DNA from 3 places in the Streptomyces sp. UF-297 genome. Region 2 is predicted to be linked to each of the others. Evidence: predicted binding sites of a transcription regulator. Region 2 holds the regulator's gene; each other region holds the start of a gene.
The links. The regulator HrcA, encoded in region 2, represses chaperone genes, less so after heat shock. The targets are predictions, from matches to a motif close to TTNGCACTCNGNNNNNCNGAGTGCNAA.

Region 1 (6,347 bases), on a different contig from region 2:
AGCCGGTCTTGCCACCGCACACACGCGGTCCGCGAGGCTCCCGGCGGGGAAGGTGCCAAATCCGTCTCGCGGCGAGATGCGTCGCGAGGAAGATGAGGAGAAAGGGCCTCGCCTCCATGGCTGTGCAAGTCACCGAAAGCACCCCCGCCGTCGCTCTTGGTCCCGCCGCCGCGCTGTCCTGCCGCGAGTGCGGCGAGCGCTTCCCGCTCGGCCCGATCTTCGCCTGTGAGGCCTGTTTCGGCCCGCTGGAGGTCGCCTACGACCTGCCGGCCGGCGACCCCGAGGGCCTGCGCAAGCGGATCGAGGCCGGTCCCGACAACATCTGGCGCTATGCCCCGCTGCTGCCCGTGCCCGCCGACGTCGCCCACAAGCCGAGTCTGAACCCCGGCTTCACCAAGCTGGTCAAGGCCGACAACCTCGCCCGTGAGCTGGGCGTCACCGGCGGCCTGTACGTCAAGGACGACTCCGGCAACCCCACCCACTCCTTCAAGGACCGGGTGGTCGCCATCGCCGTCGAGGCCGCCCGCGCCTTCGGCTTCACCACCCTGTCCTGCTCCTCCACCGGCAACCTCGCGGGCGCGGTGGGCGCCGCAGCGGCCCGCGCGGGCTTTCGCTCCTGCGTCTTCATCCCGCACGACCTGGAGCAGGGCAAGGTCGTGATGGCCGCGGTCTACGGCGGCGAACTCGTCGGCATCCAGGGCAATTACGACGACGTCAACCGCTTCTGCTCCGAGCTCATCGGCGACCCGCTGGGCGAGGGCTGGGGCTTCGTGAACGTCAATCTGCGCCCGTACTACGGCGAGGGCTCCAAGACCCTGGCGTACGAGATCTGCGAGCAGCTGGGCTGGCGGCTGCCGGACCAGATCGTCGTCCCGATCGCCTCCGGCTCGCAGCTCACCAAGATCGACAAGGGGCTGAAGGAGCTGATCGCGCTCGGCCTCGTCGAGGACCGGCCGTACAAGATCTTCGGCGCCCAGGCCGAGGGCTGCTCGCCGGTCTCGCGGGCCTTCAAGGAGGGCCACGACATCGTCCGCCCGGTCAAGCCGGACACCATCGCCAAGTCCCTGGCCATCGGCAACCCGGCGGACGGGCCGTACGTGCTGGACATCGCGCGGCGCACCGGCGGCGCGGTCGAGGACGTCGACGACGAGCAGGTCGTGGACGCGATCAAGCTGCTGGCGCGCACCGAGGGCATCTTCGCGGAGACCGCGGGCGGGGTGACCGTGGGCGTGACCAGGAAGCTGATCGAGGCCGGGGTCCTGGACCCGGCGCTGACCACGGTCGTGCTCAACACCGGTGACGGCCTCAAGACGCTGGACGCGGTGGCGCCCACGACCGGGCCCTCGGCGACGATCCCGCCGAGCCTTGAGGCCTTCCGGGCCGCCGGGCTGGCCGGCTGAGCCACCCGGCCCCCGCGCCGGAGCCGGTCCACGCCCTGGTCCGGGCCCCGGCTGTCCCGTACGTCCCATAAGACTCTTTCCTCCTCCGAAGCCGCTGGAAGGCAGAAGCCCATGAGCGTCAACGTCCGAATTCCGACCATCCTTCGTACCTACACCGGCGGCAGGGCCGAGGTTCCCGCGGAGGGCGCGACCCTCTCCGAGGTGATCGCCGACCTGGAGAAGAACCACGCCGGAATCGCCGCCCGCGTGCTGGACGACACCGGCAAGCTGCGGCGCTTCGTGAACGTCTACGTCAACGACGACGACGTGCGCTTCGAGCAGGGCCTTCAGACCCCGACGCCGGACGGTGCGGGCGTTTCGATCATTCCCGCGGTGGCGGGCGGCTGCTGAGGCCCCGTACGGATCTTCGACGCCCGCGCGGCCACGTCTGGCCGGAATCGCCCCGTCCGCAATTGAAGCGGACGGGGCGATTCCGCGCTGTTAAAGGCGATACAGTTGTGACGAACCCTCTTCGAGTGCGTGCCCAACGCATATGAGAACGCGACAAGTTGTGCCCAAAGCGTGCATGCGAATTGTCGCCTTGATGCGCTTTGCCCGGCCCGACTTGCCCTGGAATCCGGGCAGTTCACCCGGTATCGCCGAATGCGCCCGGCCGGATTTCTCGTCCGATTGACCTGTTGCGCTGGGCAGTGGGGCAGATACATTCAGCGGCGGTCGACGCGTTCCGGCGCACACCCCCACCTGTCAGGGGGTGAGGTCTGACCCGGGTCCGCGGAGCGCGGTCCTGCGAAGGGCCAGTAATAGGGGAGTTAGGAATGGCTCAGGGCACCGTCAAGTGGTTCAACGCGGAGAAGGGGTACGGCTTCATCGCGGTCGACGGTGGTGCGGATGTTTTCGTCCACTACAGCGCGATTCAGATGGACGGCTACCGCACCCTTGAGGAGGGTCAGCGGGTCGAGTTCGAGATCTCGCAGGGCCAGAAGGGGCCGCAGGCGGACATGGTCCGAGTGGCCGGCTGAAGCGCCGACCGACTGCAGCGTACAGAGGCCCGTGCTCCCTGAGGGGGGTGCGGGCCTCTTGTTGCGCGCAGGGGCGCCCGTCGCGCACCGGGAGCGCAGGGTCTAGTTGTCCACAGCCGCTTGCACTCTCCCTACCCGAGTGCTAATCATTGGCGTTAGCACTCTCCGAGTGAGAGTGACAGTTAAGGACCGGGTCCGGTGAGGCCCACGGGCCGGGTGGGGCAAGGAACCACACGGCATGTAGGCCGTCCGTCGCGGGCGCCAGCGCGGTCCGGAGCAATCCACCCCGATGTCCGGGAGGACCACTTCACATGGCCAAGATCATCGCGTTCGACGAGGAGGCACGGCGCGGTCTCGAGCGCGGGATGAACCAGCTCGCCGACGCCGTCAAGGTCACCCTTGGCCCCAAGGGCCGCAACGTCGTCCTCGAGAAGAAGTGGGGCGCCCCCACGATCACCAACGATGGTGTGTCCATCGCCAAGGAGATCGAGCTCGAGGACCCGTACGAGAAGATCGGCGCCGAGCTGGTCAAGGAGGTCGCGAAGAAGACGGACGACGTCGCCGGTGACGGCACGACGACCGCGACCGTCCTGGCCCAGGCCCTGGTCAAGGAAGGCCTGCGCAACGTTGCCGCCGGCGCCAACCCGATGGCCCTGAAGCGCGGCATCGAGAAGGCCGTCGAGGCCGTCTCCGGCGCGCTGCTGGAGCAGGCGAAGGATGTCGAGACCAAGGAGCAGATCGCTTCCACGGCCTCCATCTCCGCCGCCGACACCCAGATCGGCGAGCTGATCGCCGAGGCCATGGACAAGGTCGGCAAGGAAGGCGTCATCACCGTCGAGGAGTCCCAGACCTTCGGTCTGGAGCTGGAGCTCACCGAGGGTATGCGCTTCGACAAGGGCTACATCTCGGCGTACTTCGCCACCGACATGGAGCGTATGGAGGCGTCCCTGGACGACCCGTACATCCTGATCGTCAACTCCAAGGTCAGCAACGTGAAGGACCTCCTTCCGCTGCTGGAGAAGGTCATGCAGTCGGGCAAGCCGCTGCTGATCATCGCCGAGGACGTCGAGGGCGAGGCGCTCTCCACCCTGGTCGTCAACAAGATCCGTGGCACCTTCAAGTCCGTCGCCGTCAAGGCCCCGGGCTTCGGTGACCGCCGCAAGGCCATGCTCGGCGACATCGCCATCCTCACCGGTGGCACCGTCATCTCCGAGGAGGTCGGCCTCAAGCTGGAGAACGCCGGTCTCGACCTGCTCGGCCGCGCCCGCAAGGTCGTCATCACCAAGGACGAGACCACCATCGTCGACGGTGCCGGTGACAGCGACCAGGTCCAGGGCCGCGTCAACCAGATCCGCGCCGAGATCGAGAACTCGGACAGCGACTACGACCGCGAGAAGCTGCAGGAGCGCCTGGCGAAGCTCGCCGGCGGTGTTGCGGTCATCAAGGCCGGTGCCGCCACCGAGGTCGAGCTCAAGGAGCGCAAGCACCGCATCGAGGACGCCGTTCGCAACGCGAAGGCGGCCGTCGAGGAGGGCATCGTCGCCGGCGGTGGCGTCGCCCTGCTGCAGGCTTCCTCGGTCTTCGAGAAGCTTGAGCTCGAGGGTGACGAGGCCACCGGTGCCGCCGCTGTGAAGCTGGCCCTGGAGGCCCCGCTGAAGCAGATCTCGGTGAACGCCGGCCTCGAGGGTGGCGTCATCGTGGAGAAGGTGCGCAACCTGACCCCGGGCCACGGCCTCAACGCCGCGACCGGTGAGTACGTCGACATGATCGCCGAGGGCATCATCGACCCGGCGAAGGTGACCCGCTCTGCGCTGCAGAACGCGTCCTCCATCGCCGCGCTCTTCCTCACCACCGAGGCCGTCATCGCCGACAAGCCGGAGAAGGCCGCCCCGGCCGCTCCGGGCGGCATGCCCGGCGGTGACATGGACTTCTGATCCTCCCGGATCAACCGTCCTCAGTCCGCTGGGGCGGCGCCCTCTCCCAGAGGGTGCCGCCCCAGCGGCGTTTTCGTGCTTGTTTCCGGGCGCCTCGTGCTTCCTGCCGGGCTTGCTGCGGTGTTTCCCTCCGAGCTTCCTGCTGTGTTTCCCTCCGGGCGTCTCGGCGGGCCCCGTCGGCCCGCTGGTTTTCCGAGTTTCAACGATTCACGTGATCCGTGACCAAAGTCCCTGTTCGTGATCTTTGGGCCAGGGGAGACTTTCCGGAGCTCAGAGCCGAGCCGCCCCTCTTCTCCTGCCACGGGTCGAGGGGGCACCCCGACCCGACTCAGAAGACGCAGGACGCCCATGAGCACGCTCGATTCCTTGATCGTCGACGTCAACGACGTCTTCTGGACCTATCTGCTGATCCCGCTGGTGATCTTGGCGGGGCTGTACTTCACGGTCCGCTCCAGGGCCGTACAGCTGCGGCTCTTCCCCGAGATGCTGCGGGTCCTCAAGGACAAGTCCCAGCCCGGCAGCGACGGCGCCAAGCCGGTCTCCTCCTTCGGGGCCTTCACCATCTCCGCCGCGGCCCGGGTGGGCACCGGCAACATCGCCGGTGTCGCCACCGCCGTCACCCTCGGTGGCGCGGGCGCGGTCTTCTGGATGTGGGTCATGGCGATCATCGGCGGCGCCTCGGCCTTCGTCGAGTCCGCCCTCGCCCAGCTCTACAAGGTCCGTAACAAGGACGGCTCGGGCACCTTCCGCGGCGGCCCCGCGTACTACATGCAGCGCGCCCTGAAGAAGCGCTGGCTGGGCGTCCTGTTCGCGGTCACCATCACCGTGACCTTCGGGTTCGTCTTCAACGCCGTGCAGTCCAACACGATCACCGCGGTGGCCACCGGCTCGCTGCCCAGCGGCGAGGCACAGTGGTTCGGCCCCGCGGTGGGCGTGCTGCTGGCCGTACTGCTGGGCCTGGCCATCTGCGGCGGCGTCAAGCGCATCAGCTCGGTGACCACCGTCCTGGTGCCCGTGATGGCCGTGGTCTACCTGCTGCTGGGCGCGGCCGTGGTGCTGCTCAACCTCGGTGAGGTGCCGCGCGTCCTGGGCGACATCGTCGGCGGGGCCTTCGGGTTCAAGGAGCTGGCGGCGGGCGGCGTGGGCGCCGCCATCCAGCAGGGCATCCGGCGCGGCATGTTCTCCAACGAGGCGGGCCTGGGCTCGGCGCCGAACGCGGGTGCCACCGCGACCGTGACCCACCCCGTCAAGCAGGGCCTGGTCCAGTCGCTCGGCGTCTTCTTCGACACCCTGCTGATCTGCTCGATGACCGCCTTCATCATCCTGGTCACCAGCCCCGAGCTGGGCGGCAGGCAGGGCGCCGACCTCACGCAGACCGCGCTCACCGAGACCCTGGGCGGCTGGGCCGGGCACGTGCTGACGCTGGTCGTCTTCATGCTCGCCTTCAGCTCCATGATCGGGAACTACTACTACGGCGAGTCCAACATCGAGTTCATGACCCAGAAGCGCTGGGTCCTGCCGACCTACCGCGTCCTGGTCCTGGCCGTGGTCTTCCTCGGCGCGCTCGGCTCGGTCAGCGTGGTGTGGAACCTCGCGGACGTCTTCATGGGCTTCATGGCCCTGGTCAACCTGCTCGCCATCCTCCCCCTCTCGGCCATCGCCTTCCGCCTCCTCAACGACTACGTCGCCCAGCGCAAGCAGGGCCTGGACCCGGTCTTCACCCGCGACCGGATGCCGGACCTCGACGGAGTGGAGTGCTGGGAGGCGGCCCCGTCCCGCGAGCGGGCGGCGGCTTCGGCGCGCTGATCCCCGTCTGTCCGTACGAAGGGCGGCACCTCGGAGCGAGGTGCCGCCCTCGGCGTTGTGCGGCGTACTGCTCCGAGAGGGCGGCGTACTGCTCCGAGAAGGAGGCGTACTGCTCCGAGGAGTGGGACGACGCCTTCGAGGCTCAGTTCGGGCCGTAGGGCGATCAAGAAGCGTGCCGACGACTCCGA
Region 2 (6,347 bases):
GCGGCCGCGGTGACCGGCCTGGCCCGGCCCGTACTGCGCATGCTGGCGCGCGACGGCTTCGGTGTGGACGAGGTCCTGGACCGGCTCAACAAGACCGTCGCGCGGGAGGCCGCCGACTCCGTCATCGCGGTGACGGCGGCGGTCGCGGCCGCCGGGGGAGTGAGCGGCGGGCCCGTCGACGGCCTCCCCGCGGCCGAGGGGCTCCTGGAGGAGGGCGAGCAGGGGCGCTTCCTGTCGCTCCTGTACGGCGAGATCGTGCCGAACCCCGAAGAGGCGGGCGGCGCGCGCTGCACCCTCGCCAGCGCCGGGCACCCGCTGCCGCTGGTGCTGGGCGCGGACGGCACGGTACGGGTCGTGGCGGACCCGCAGATGCTGCTGGGGGTGCTGGAGGAGTCCGCGTACGTCTCCCAGTCCTTCGACCTGGCCCCGGGCGAGACGCTGCTGTGCGTCACCGACGGGGTGACCGAGCGGCGCTCGGGCCCGCGGCTCTTCGACGACGAGGACGGCCTGGCGGCGGCGCTGGCGCAGTGCGCGGGGCTGGGGGCAGACGGGGTCGCGGGCCGGATCCGCGAGGCGGTGCACGCCTTCGGGCCGACGCCGCCGGATGACGATCTGGCGCTGCTGGTGCTGCATGCGCTCCGCTAGGGCCCGTCGTCACAGTCCCGCCTGCCTGGCGACGCCTGGCACGCACGCTCGCCGCGTTGCCGGGCTCGCCCCGGTACCAGTACCGGGGCGCCCCTCCGCCTTGCGAGAGCGCTCGGCATCCGTAGAACGACGCAAAGAGCCGAGAGGCAGCTCGCGAAGCGAGCGGAGTGCGCCAGACGCCGCCAGGCCCGCCCTCCGGGCGAACGACGGGACGTTGACGACAGGCCCTGAGGCCTGTCGGCTGCGGGCCGGTTGTGGCTGGGCGCGCCCACGTGGCGGAGCCGCGTATCGGCACGGCCCCGCGCCCTTGAACGGGGCACGGAAGGGGCCGCGGCTTTATGGCGGACAATGGGGGAATGCCTTCCGCACTGCCCGATGGTGAGCCCATGCCCGACGACGGGGTGCTGCCCCGCCGTGCCCTGGACGGGGCCACTGAGCGTCCCCTCGGGTTCTATCTGCACGTCCCGTACTGCGCCACCCGCTGCGGCTACTGCGACTTCAACACCTACACCGCCGGTGAGCTGCGCGGCTCCGGCGGCGCGCTGGCCTCGCGCGACAACTACGCCGCCACGCTCGTCGAGGAGGTGCGCCTGGCGCGCAAGGTCCTGGGCGAGGACCCGCGGTCCGTCGAGACGGTCTTCGTCGGAGGCGGTACGCCCACCCTGCTGCCCGCGGCGGACCTGGTCCGGATGCTGGCCGCGATCCGGGACGAGTTCGGCCTCGCGCCGGACGCGGAGATCACCACCGAGGCCAACCCGGAGTCGGTGGACCCGCGCTACCTCGAAGAGCTGCGGGCGGGCGGCTTCGACCGGGTCTCCTTCGGTATGCAGAGCGCCCGGCAGCACGTCCTGAAGATCCTTGACCGCACGCACACGCCAGGGCGGCCCGAGGCCTGTGTCGCCGAGGCGCGCGCGGCCGGCTTCGACCACGTCAACCTCGATCTGATCTACGGAACCCCCGGTGAGAGCGACGACGACTGGCGGGCCTCGCTGGACGCGGCGATCGCGGCGGGCCCCGACCACGTCTCGGCCTACGCGCTGATCGTGGAGGAGGGCACCCAGCTCGCGCGCCGCATCCGGCGCGGCGAGGTCCCGATGACGGACGACGATGTGCACGCCGACCGCTACCTGATCGCCGAGGAGCGGCTGACCGCGGCCGGTTTCTCCTGGTACGAGGTCTCCAACTGGGCGACCTCCAAGGCCGGCCGCTGCCGCCACAACGAGCTGTACTGGACCGGCGCCGACTGGTGGGGCGCCGGGCCCGGCGCGCACAGCCACGTGGGCGGGGTGCGCTGGTGGAACGTCAAGCACCCGGGGGCGTACGCCCAGGCGCTCCAGGACGGGCGCTCGCCGGGCGCGGGCCGCGAGGTGCTCGCCGAGGAGGACCGCCGCGTCGAGCGCATCCTGCTCGAACTGCGCCTCGCGGACGGCTGCCCGCTGTCCCTCCTGGCGCCGCAGGGCGCGCGGGCGGCGGCGCGCGCCCTGTCCGACGGCCTGCTGGAGCCCGCCCCCTACGAGGCGGGCCGGGCCGTGCTGACGCTGCGCGGGCGGCTGCTGGCCGACGCGGTGGTCCGGGACCTGGTGGACTGACCCCGGCGCTACTCGGGCGGCGCCGTGACGAAGTCGATCAACTCCTCGACGCGGCCCAGGAGTTGCGGCTCCAGGTCCTTGTAGGAGCGGACCGAGGAGAGGATGTGCTGCCAGGCGGCGCCGGTGTTCTCCGGCCAGCCCAGGGCGCGGCACACCCCGGTCTTCCAGTCCTGGCCGCGCGGCACGGACGGCCAGGCGGCGATGCCCACCGAGGACGGCTTCACCGCTTCCCAGACGTCGATGTAGGGGTGCCCGACGACCAGGGTGTGGGCGTCGGTGACCTGCGCCGCGATCCGGGACTCCTTGGAGCCGGGGACGAGGTGGTCCACCAGGACGCCCAGCCGCGCGTCGGGGCCGGGGGAGAAGTCCGCGACGATGGCGGGCAGGTCGTCGATGCCTTCCAGGTATTCGACGACCACGCCCTCGATGCGCAGGTCGTCGCCCCAGACGCGTTCGACCAGCTCCGCGTCGTGGCGCCCCTCGACGTAGATGCGGCCGGCCCTGGCCACCCGGGCGCGGGCGCCGGGCACGGCCAGCGACCCGGAGGCGGTACGGGCCGGGCCGCGGGCGGCGGGCCGCGCCCGGGGCCGTACGAGGGTGACGACCTGGCCCTCCAGGAGGAAACCGCGCGGCGTCATGGGGAAGACGCGGTGCTTGCCGAAGCGGTCCTCCAGGGTGACCGTCGGCCCCTCCGCCGTCTTCTCGCAGCGGATCACGGCGCCGCAGAAGCCGGTGGTGAGCTCCTCGACGACCAGATCGGGGTCGGCCGGGACCTCGGGCGCGGGGCGCTGCTTCTTCCAGGGAGGGGTGAGGTCGTAGCGCTTGCTCTGCATGGCGGCTGCTGCCTTGATCTGTGCGGGGTTCTGCGCGGGCGGGACCGCAGGGACGGTGGCCGGTCCGTACGGGTGGGGGCAGGGCCGTACGGAGACCGGCCGGGCCGTACGGACGACGCTGGGACCGTACGGACGATAAGGAAGAGACGCAGGTCAGGAAGGCGACACGCCGAAGCGGCGGGCCAGCTGGTCGCGCTGGTCACGGACGAATCGGGCATCTACCACCGCGCCGTGGCCCGGGACGTAGAGCGCGTTTTCGCCGCCGAGGGCGAGCAGGCGGTCCAGGGCGGCGGGCCACTGGGTGGGGATGGCGTCCGAACCGGCCTGGGGCGTACCGGACTCCTCGACGAGGTCGCCGCAGAAGACGATCTCGGGGGAGCCGTGCCCGCCGGGGACCAGCACCGCCAGGTCGTGCGCGGTGTGGCCGGGGCCGACGTTGGCCAGCAGCACCTGGCGGTCGCCCAGGTCCAGGGTGCGCTCGCCGGAGACCAGGTGGTGGGGGCGTACGAGGAGGTCGGCGGCCTCCGCCGCGGCGTCCGCGTCGACGCCGTGGTGCACCGCGGCCGCGCGCAGCTCGTCTTTGCCGTGCAGCAGGAGGTCGTCCACGCCCGCGGCGCCGAAGACCTCCACGCCCGCGAAGGCTGCGGTGCCCAGTACATGGTCGAAGTGGGGGTGCGTCAGCGCGATATGCGTCACTTCCCGGCCCAGGATGTCGCGCGCCTGGCAGCGCAGCTCGGCGCCGTCGCGCAGCGTGGCGCCGGTGTCGACGAGCAGGACGCCCGCCGAGCCCGCGACCACGCCGATCGTCTCGTCCCAGCCCGGCATGCGGCGGCGGCCCACGCCCGCACCGAGACGTTCCCAGCCGGCCTCTTCCCAAGTCGTGTGCATACCGAGACGCTAGCCGTGTCGCGATAGCGTTGCCCGCCGGATCGGCGGTTACGTGACGGCCGCCCTTGCCCTGCTTGTGCGACCCGGCCGTACACTGGCTCAGGGCTTGGCACTCGGACATGGTGAGTGCCAAAGACGGCCCAGGAAGAACGACCCGGAGAACGGCCGGACTGGAGGTGTGCGCGATGCTCAGTGAACGCAGGCTTGAAGTGCTGCGCGCCATCGTCCAGGACTATGTCGGGACGGAGGAGCCGGTCGGGTCCAAGGCCCTGACCGAGCGGCATCGCCTCGGTGTCTCACCCGCCACGGTCCGTAACGACATGGCGGCGCTGGAGGACGAGGGCTTCATCGCCCAGCCTCATACGAGCGCCGGGCGCATCCCGACCGACAAGGGCTACCGCCTGTTCGTCGACAAGCTGGCGGGCGTCAAACCCCTGTCGTCGCCGGAGCGGCGGGCCATCCAGAATTTCCTGGACGGCGCGGTCGACCTCGACGATGTGGTGGGGCGCACGGTCCGGCTGCTGGCGCAGCTGACCCGGCAGGTCGCGGTGGTGCAGTACCCGTCGTTGACGCGGTCCACCGTGCGGCACGTGGAGCTCTTGTCGCTGGCCCCGGCCCGGCTGATGCTCGTACTGATCACGGACACCGGGCGGGTCGAGCAGCGCATGATCGACTGCCCGGCGCCGTTCGGCGAGAGTTCGCTGGCGGACCTGCGGGCGCGGCTCAACAGCCGTGTCGTGGGGCGGCGGTTCACGGACGTGCCGCAGCTGGTGCAGGACCTGCCCGACTCCTTCGAGCAGGAGGACCGCGGCACGGTCTCGACAGTGCTGTCGGTCTTGCTGGAGACTTTGGTGGAGGAGACCGAGGAGCGGCTGATGATCGGCGGTACCGCCAATCTCACGCGCTTCGGGCACGACTTCCCGCTGACCATCCGGCCGGTGCTGGAAGCGCTGGAAGAGCAGGTGGTGCTCCTCAAGCTGCTCGGGGAGGCCAAGGACTCGGGCATGACCGTACGCATCGGGCACGAGAACGCTCACGAGGGCCTGACTTCCACATCGGTCGTCGCGGTCGGCTACGGTTCGGGCGACGAGGCAGTCGCCAAACTCGGCGTGGTCGGACCGACCCGCATGGACTACCCCGGAACGATGGGAGCGGTACGCGCAGTGGCACGTTACGTCGGACAGATCCTGGCGGAGTCGTAAGTGGCCACGGATTACTACGCGGTCCTGGGCGTTCGCCGCGATGCCTCGCAGGACGAGATCAAGAAGGCTTTCCGGCGGCTGGCGCGCGAGCTGCACCCGGACGTGAATCCGGATCCGAAGACCCAGGAGCGGTTCAAGGAGATCAACGCCGCTTACGAGGTGCTGTCGGACCCGCAGAAGAAGCAGGTCTACGACCTCGGCGGGGACCCGCTCTCGCAGTCCGGCGGCGCCGGTGGCGCGGGCGGCTTCGGCGCGGGCTTCGGCAACTTCTCCGACATCATGGACGCGTTCTTCGGTACGGCGTCGCAGCGCGGGCCCCGCTCGCGTACGCGCCGCGGCCAGGACGCCATGATCCGGCTGGACGTGGAGCTGGACGAGGCCGCCTTCGGCACGACCAAGGACATCCAGGTCGACACCGCCGTGGTGTGCACGACCTGCAGCGGTGAGGGCGCCGCGCCCGGTACGTCCGCGCAGACCTGTGACATGTGCCGCGGCCGCGGTGAGGTCTCGCAGGTGACGCGGTCCTTCCTGGGCCAGGTCATGACCTCGCGCCCGTGCCCGCAGTGCCAGGGCTTCGGGACCGTGGTCCCCACCCCGTGCCCGGAGTGCGCGGGCGACGGCCGGGTGCGCTCCCGCCGTACGCTCACGGTCAAGATCCCGGCCGGTGTCGACAACGGGACGCGCATCCAGCTCGCCGGTGAGGGCGAGGTCGGCCCGGGCGGTGGCCCGGCGGGCGACCTCTACGTCGAGATCCACGAGCTGCCGCACCCGGTCTTCCAGCGGCGCGGCGACGACCTGCACTGCACGGTCACCATCCCGATGACGGCGGCGGCGCTGGGCACGAAGTGCCCGCTGGAGACGCTGGACGGGCTGGAGGAGGTCGACATCCGGCCCGGCACCCAGTCGGGGCAGTCCATTCCGCTGCACCAGCGCGGTGTCACACATCTGCGCGGCGGCGGGCGCGGCGACCTGATCGTGCACGTCGAGGTGCAGACGCCCTCGAAGCTGGACCCGGAGCAGGAGGAGCTGCTGCGGAGGCTGGCGAAGCTGCGCGGTGAGGAGCGGCCCACCGGGCAGTTCCAGCCCGGGCAGCAGGGGCTGTTCTCCCGGCTGAAGGACGCTTTCAACGGGCGGTGAGGTCCAGGGGGCGACGACGGCCCGCGGCCACGCGGCCCCCGACAGCACACCGG
Region 3 (6,347 bases), on a different contig from region 2:
GAGCGGCGGCGCGGCGCAGTCGTCAATGTCGCCTCGATCGCGGCGTTCGTGCCGCGCGGCACCTATGGGGCGAGCAAGGCGTGGGTCGCGCAGTTCACGCAGGGCGCGGCGCGCGACCTGGCGAGCAGCAACGTACGGCTGATGGCGCTGTGCCCCGGATTCGTGCGCACCGAATTCCACCAGCGGGCCGGGATGGGGACCGACAACATCCCGAGCTGGATGTGGCTGGACGCGGACAAGCTGGTGGACGCGGCCATGCGCGACCTGGCCCGCGGCAAGTCCCTGTCCGTGCCGGACCCGCGCTACAAGGCCCTGATGGGCGCCGCCAAGCTCGCCCCCCGCAACCTCCTGGGCGGCATCACCTCCAAGACGGGCCGCAAGTACGGGCCCCAGTAGGGCGGCCGGAGCCGTGGACGGGCGGGCGGCGGGCGCACCGGGGCGGCGGCCCGTGGTGCTGGTCTGCATGGGGCCGGAGGTGGCCGAGCAGCTGTTCCACGAGCGGCATCTCGGGCGGCTCGCGGCGCTGGCGCGGGTCGAAACGGGGCTGGTGGCGCAGGAGTTGGCGGAGCCGGGGGCCGAGGTGGCGGCGGCGCTCGGGCAGGCAGAGGTACTGCTGACGTGCTGGGGGGCGCCGCCGGTGACCGCGCGGGTGCTGGAGCGGGCGCCGCGGCTGCGTGCCGTCGTGCACGCGGCCGGGTCGGTGAAGGGGCACATCACGCCCGCCTGCTGGGAGCGGGGCATCACCGTCTCCTCGGCGGCGGAGGCCAACGCGGTGCCGGTCGCCGAATTCACCCTCGCCGCGATCCTCTTCGCCCACAAGCGCGTGCTGCACGCGGCGCAGCGCTACCGCGCACTGCGCGGCCAACGGCACGACTGGATGCGGGAGTTGGCGGGTTCGGGCAACCACCAGCGGACGGTCGGCGTCGTCGGCGCCTCCCGCGTCGGGCGCCGGGTGATCGAGCTGCTGCGCCCCTTCGACCTTTCGGTGCTGCTGCACGATCCGTACGTGGCGCAGGAGCAGGCGGCGCGGCTGGGCGCGCGGCGCGTACCGCTGGACGAGCTGTGCGCGCAGAGCGACACCGTCACCGTCCACGCGCCGCAGCTCCCCGCCACCCGGCACATGATCGGCGCGCGGCAGCTGGGGCTGATGCAGGACGGCGCGACCCTCCTCAACACCGCGCGGGGCTCGCTCGTCGACGAGCGCGCGCTGCTCAAGGAGCTGGCCTCGGGCCGGCTGAACGCGGTCCTGGACGTCACGGACCCCGAACTCCCGCCCGCCGACTCGCCGTTGTACGACCTGCCCAATGTGCTGCTGACCCCGCACATCGCCGGTTCGCTGGGCGGCGAGCTGCACCGCCTGGCGGACGCGGCGCTGGACGAGATCGAGCGGTACGCCCGCGGGCTGCCGTTCGCGCATCCCGTACGGCCGCAGGACCTCGACCACTTGGCCTGAGCGCGGCCCGCGGCGAAGACGGCCGAAGCCCGGTCCCCCCACGGGAGACCGGGCTTCGGTACGGCGTCAGCGCGTCAGCGGCTCAGCCGGACTGCGCTGCGTGCCGGTGCCTCAGTGCGCGTGACCGTGGCCGTGACCGGCCTCGGGCTCCTCCTCCGCCGGCTTCTCGACGACCAGGGTCTCGGTCGTCAGGAGCAGGGAGGCGATGGAGGCGGCGTTCTCCAGGGCGGAGCGGGTGACCTTGACCGGGTCGATGACGCCGGCCTTGACCAGGTCGCCGTACTCGCCGGTGGCCGCGTTGAAGCCCTGGCCCTTCTCCAGCTCCGCCACCTTGGAGGTGATGACGTAGCCCTCGAGGCCGGCGTTCTCGGCGATCCAGCGCAGCGGCTCGACGACGGCGCGGCGGACGACGGCGACACCGGTGGCCTCGTCGCCCTCCTTGCCCAGGCCGCCCTCCAGCACCTTGGCGGCGTGGACGAGCGCGGAGCCACCGCCGGAGACGATGCCCTCCTCAACGGCCGCACGGGTCGCGGAGATCGCGTCCTCCAGGCGGTGCTTCTTCTCCTTGAGCTCGACCTCGGTGGCCGCACCCACGCGGATGACGCAGACGCCACCGGCGAGCTTGGCGAGGCGCTCCTGGAGCTTCTCGCGGTCCCAGTCGGAGTCCGTGGCCTCGATCTCGGCCTTGATCTGGGCGACGCGGCCCTCGACGTCACCGGAGTTGCCGCCACCGTCGACGATGGTGGTGTCGTCCTTGGTGACGGTCACGCGGCGGGCCGAGCCCAGCACGTCCAGACCGGCCTGGTCGAGCTTGAGGCCGACCTCCTCGGCGATGACGGTGGCACCGGTGAGGGTGGCCATGTCCTGCAGCATCGCCTTGCGGCGGTCGCCGAAGCCCGGGGCCTTGACGGCGACGGCGTTGAAGGTGCCGCGGATCTTGTTCACGACCAGGGTGGAGAGCGCCTCGCCCTCGACGTCCTCGGCGATGATCAGCAGCGGCTTGGAGCCACCGGCCTGGATGACCTTCTCCAGGAGGGGCAGCAGGTCCTGGATGGAGGCGATCTTGCCCTGGTGGATCAGGATGTACGGGTCGTCGAGGACGGCCTCCATACGCTCCTGGTCGGTGACCATGTAGGGGGACAGGTAGCCCTTGTCGAAGGCCATGCCCTCGGTGAAGTCCAGCTCCAGACCGAAGGTGTTGGACTCCTCGACGGTGATGACACCGTCCTTGCCGACCTTGTCCATCGCCTCGGCGATGAGCTCGCCGACCTGCTTGTCCTGGGCGGACAGGCCGGCGACGGCCGCGATGTCGGCCTTGTCGTCGATCGGGCGGGCGGTCGCGAGGAGGTCCTCGGACACGGCCTTGACCGCGGCGTCGATGCCCTTCTTCAGGGCGGCCGGGGAAGCGCCGGCGGCGACGTTGCGCAGGCCCTCGCGGACCAGAGCCTGGGCCAGGACGGTGGCGGTGGTGGTGCCGTCACCAGCGATGTCGTTGGTCTTGGTCGCCACCTCCTTCACCAGCTGGGCGCCGAGGTTCTCGTACGGGTCCTCGACCTCGACCTCGCGGGCGATGGTGACACCGTCGTTGGTGATGGTGGGCGCGCCGAACTTCTTGTCGATGACGACGTTGCGGCCGCGGGGGCCGATCGTCACCTTGACCGTGTCGGCGAGCTTGTTGACGCCGCGCTCAAGGGCGCGACGGGCGTCTTCGTCGAACTTCAGGATCTTCGCCATGAGTGTGCTTCAAGTCCTCTCAATGGAACTGCGCCCCGGCTACCGGGTTGTTAGAACTCGGGGACCGGGGCGCAGATCACAGCAAAACTGGGTGAATTACTTCTCGATGATCGCGAGCACGTCGCGAGCCGAGAGGACGAGGTACTCCTCGCCGTTGTACTTCACCTCGGTGCCGCCGTACTTGCTGTAGAGCACGACGTCGCCGACCTTCACGTCGAGCGGCAGGCGCTCGCCGTTCTCGAAGCGGCCCGGGCCCACGGCGAGGACGGCGCCCTCCTGGGGCTTCTCCTTCGCGGTGTCCGGGATAACCAGGCCAGAGGCCGTGGTCTGCTCGGCGTCGAGCGGCTGGACCACAATGCGGTCCTCGAGCGGCTTGATGGCAACCTTGGAGCTGGCGGTCGTCACGATCCGACCTCCCCCTTCGGAGATCTCACGGGGTTAACTGTCTGAGGTGGCGACCAGGTCGGATCCGTCGTCGCGGGTGCCGGATCTACCCGTCGCTGTGTTTGGCACTCCCCGTTGGAGAGTGCCAGGCCCGAGGTTATGACGCGGTTAGCACTCGGTCAAGCGGAGTGCCAACGCGACTGGCGTCGCCCGGCACGATCGGGTCGCCTCGCGGCGGGGTTTTCGCCTTCGGCGAGGGGTTTGGTCCGGGTCGGGCGCGCCGCAGCCCCGCCCCCTCCCGTTGTGTTTGTCGGCGCGGCCGTCCCTGGTGGGGGTGGTGAAAAAGAGGTGTCGCGGGCGAACCCGGACAATGGGGGCATGCGGGTACTGGTGGTCGAGGATGAAGAGGGGCTGGCCGATTCGCTTCGGCGGGGGCTGGCCGCTGAGGGGCACTGGGTGGATGTCGCTCATGACGGGCACCGGGGGCTGGAGCTGGCGCTGGCGGGGCCGTACGACGTGATCGTGCTGGACGTGATGCTGCCGGGGCTCAACGGCTATGAGCTCTGCGGGCGGCTGCGGCGGCGCGAGATCTGGACGCCGGTGCTGATGCTGACCGCCAAGGACGGCGAGTACGACGAGGCCGAGGGGCTGGACTCGGGGGCCGACGACTATCTGACCAAGCCGTTCTCCTTCGTCGTCCTGCTGGCGCGGCTGCGTGCGCTGGGGCGGCGGGGGCGGGGCGGCGAGCGCCCGCACACCCTGCAGGCCGGGGATCTGACGCTGGACGCCGAGGGCCGCCGGTGCCGCAGGGGCGCCGCCGACATCGAGCTGACCGCGCGCGAACTGGGCGTACTGCGCTGCCTGATGGCGGGCGAGGGCCGGGCGGTGGCCAAGCAGGACATCCTGGACGAGGTGTGGGACTCCCCCGCCGAGATCGACCCGAACATCGTCGAGGTGTACGTGTCCTCGCTGCGCAAGAAGGTCGACGCCCCCTTCGGGCGCCGGTCGATCCTGACGGTGCACGGGGTGGGCTACCGAATGGCGCCCGACGGTGGCTAGTGGCCCGCCGCCGGGGCGGTGGCCGCGCAGGGTGCGGTGGCCGCGGAGCGTACGGGGGCGGGCCGCGGCGGCGGCCGCGCTGACGATGGCGCTGGTGCTGGGGGTGGGCGGGGGCTGGCTCTACACCGTGCTGCGGGCCAATCTGCTGGACAACACGACGGGCCGTACCGAGCTGGCCGCGCGCAAGGTCGCCGCGCAGGTCGACACGGGCACGCTTCCCGCGCCGCTGCCCGCGCCCGACTCCGGCGTGGACCTGGTGCTCGTACTGGACTCCGCAGGCCGGGTGGTGGCCACCACCCGGCACGCCGCCCCCCCCCCCCCCCCCCCCCCCCCCCCCCCCCCCCCCCCCCCCCCCCCCCCCCCCCCCCACGCCGCCGAGCCGCCCGCCGCCGCGCTGTCCGGCTTCCGGCCGCCGCCCGGGCAGGACTCCGCCTCCCGCATCGTCACCGGCGGCCCGGCGGCGGCCGGTGAGCGCGGCGACCTGGTCGTGGTGCGGGCCTCGCCGCCCGAGGGCGGGGTCCGGTACGTGTACGCGCTGACCGTGTTGTCGGACGTGGACGACGCCACCCACGCCATCGCACTGGGCCTGCTGGCCGGCGCCCCGGCGCTGATCGCGCTGGCCGCCGCGATCGCCTGGGCGGTCACGGGCCTGGCGCTGCGCCCGGTCACCGCCATCCGCACCGAGCTGGCCGCCGTCACCGAGAGCGCGCTGGACCGCCGGGTGCCCGACCCGGCGGGCGGGGACGAGGTCGCGCTGCTGGCCCGTACGGTCAACGCCACCCTGGACCGGCTGGAGGAGGCCGTCGCCCGGCAGCGGCAGTTCGTCGCGGACGCCTCGCACGAGCTGCGCAACCCGATCGCCGCCGTCCGCTCCCAGCTGGAGGTGGCCCTGGCGGGGCCGGAGCGCGGGCCCGCGCTGCTGGCCCGCGTACGGGCCGCGCTCGCCGACACCGAGCGGCTCCAGCGCGTGGCCGGGGACCTGCTGCTGCTCGCCCGGCTGGACGCCCGGCCCGCCCCGGCACGCGAGCCGGTGGACCTGGCGCTGCTGGCGGCCGAGGACGCGGCCCGCAGGCCGCGGGCCGCGATCCGCCTCAGCGTCCTGGCCCCCGCGCCGGTGCCGGTACGCGCGGACCCCGCGCAGGTGGAGCGGCTGCTGGCCAATCTCGTCGACAACGCGCTGCGGTATGCGCGCTCGGAGGTACGGATCACCGCGCGCGGCGAGGGCGGGCAGGCCGTGCTGGAGGTCGCCGACGACGGTCCCGGCATTCCCGAGGCCGAGCGCGAGCACGTCTTCGAGCGCTTCGCGCGGCTGGACGCGGCCCGCGACCGCGGGCGCGGCGGCAGCGGTCTGGGGCTGGCCATCGCCCGCTCCATCGCCCGCGCGCACGGCGGGGACCTGGTCGTCGGGGACGGCGAGGGGGGCGCGCGCCTGGTGGCTGTATTTCCCGAGTTTCCCGTACGCGAGGGGTGACGGTCCGCTTCTGAAGGCGTCTTCAGGACCCTCAGGATTCCTTCAGCGCGGCCGTTCGACCCTGGTGCGATGAAGCACCGTCGGACGGGTACGGACATCGAGCAGCGGCGTACGGGCAGGCGCCGCCGCAAGCCCCGCCGCCTGGGGCGCACGCTGCTGCTGTGCGGGCTCGCGCTGGCGCTGTGCGTGGGCGCGGCGGGCTGGTACCTCTACCGCGACCTGGCCGCGCACATCGGGTCCTCGCGC

Region 1: a site for HrcA is predicted at 2,539-2,565, ahead of groL (chaperonin GroEL). Genes of this name have one in related genera too.
Region 3: a site for HrcA is predicted at 3,740-3,766, ahead of groES (co-chaperone GroES). Genes of this name have one in related genera too.

Annotation. Positions count from the first base shown of each region.
Region 1 covers NZ_JBSIBZ010000104.1:1,759-8,105, forward strand. The annotation lists SAM riboswitch class I at 1-99, shown strand, start outside; gene thrC (threonine synthase) at 117-1,400, shown strand; gene AC4IJH_RS37730 (MoaD/ThiS family protein) at 1,512-1,790, shown strand; gene AC4IJH_RS37735 (cold-shock protein) at 2,216-2,419, shown strand; gene groL (chaperonin GroEL) at 2,731-4,353, shown strand; gene AC4IJH_RS37745 (alanine/glycine:cation symporter family protein) at 4,702-6,159, shown strand.
Region 2 covers NZ_JBSIBZ010000039.1:35-6,381, reverse strand. The annotation lists gene AC4IJH_RS22110 (SpoIIE family protein phosphatase) at 1-645, shown strand, start outside; gene hemW (radical SAM family heme chaperone HemW) at 1,002-2,234, shown strand; gene AC4IJH_RS22100 (DUF3097 domain-containing protein) at 2,243-3,067, opposite strand; gene AC4IJH_RS22095 (MBL fold metallo-hydrolase) at 3,221-3,955, opposite strand; gene hrcA (heat-inducible transcriptional repressor HrcA) at 4,141-5,157, shown strand; gene dnaJ (molecular chaperone DnaJ) at 5,158-6,294, shown strand.
Region 3 covers NZ_JBSIBZ010000041.1:43,022-49,368, reverse strand. The annotation lists gene AC4IJH_RS22975 (SDR family NAD(P)-dependent oxidoreductase) at 1-396, shown strand, start outside; gene AC4IJH_RS22970 (hydroxyacid dehydrogenase) at 464-1,453, shown strand; gene groL (chaperonin GroEL) at 1,565-3,187, opposite strand; gene groES (co-chaperone GroES) at 3,284-3,592, opposite strand; gene AC4IJH_RS22955 (response regulator transcription factor) at 3,950-4,630, shown strand; gene AC4IJH_RS22950 (sensor histidine kinase) at 4,662-6,101, shown strand; gene AC4IJH_RS22945 (LCP family protein) at 6,171-6,347, shown strand, end outside.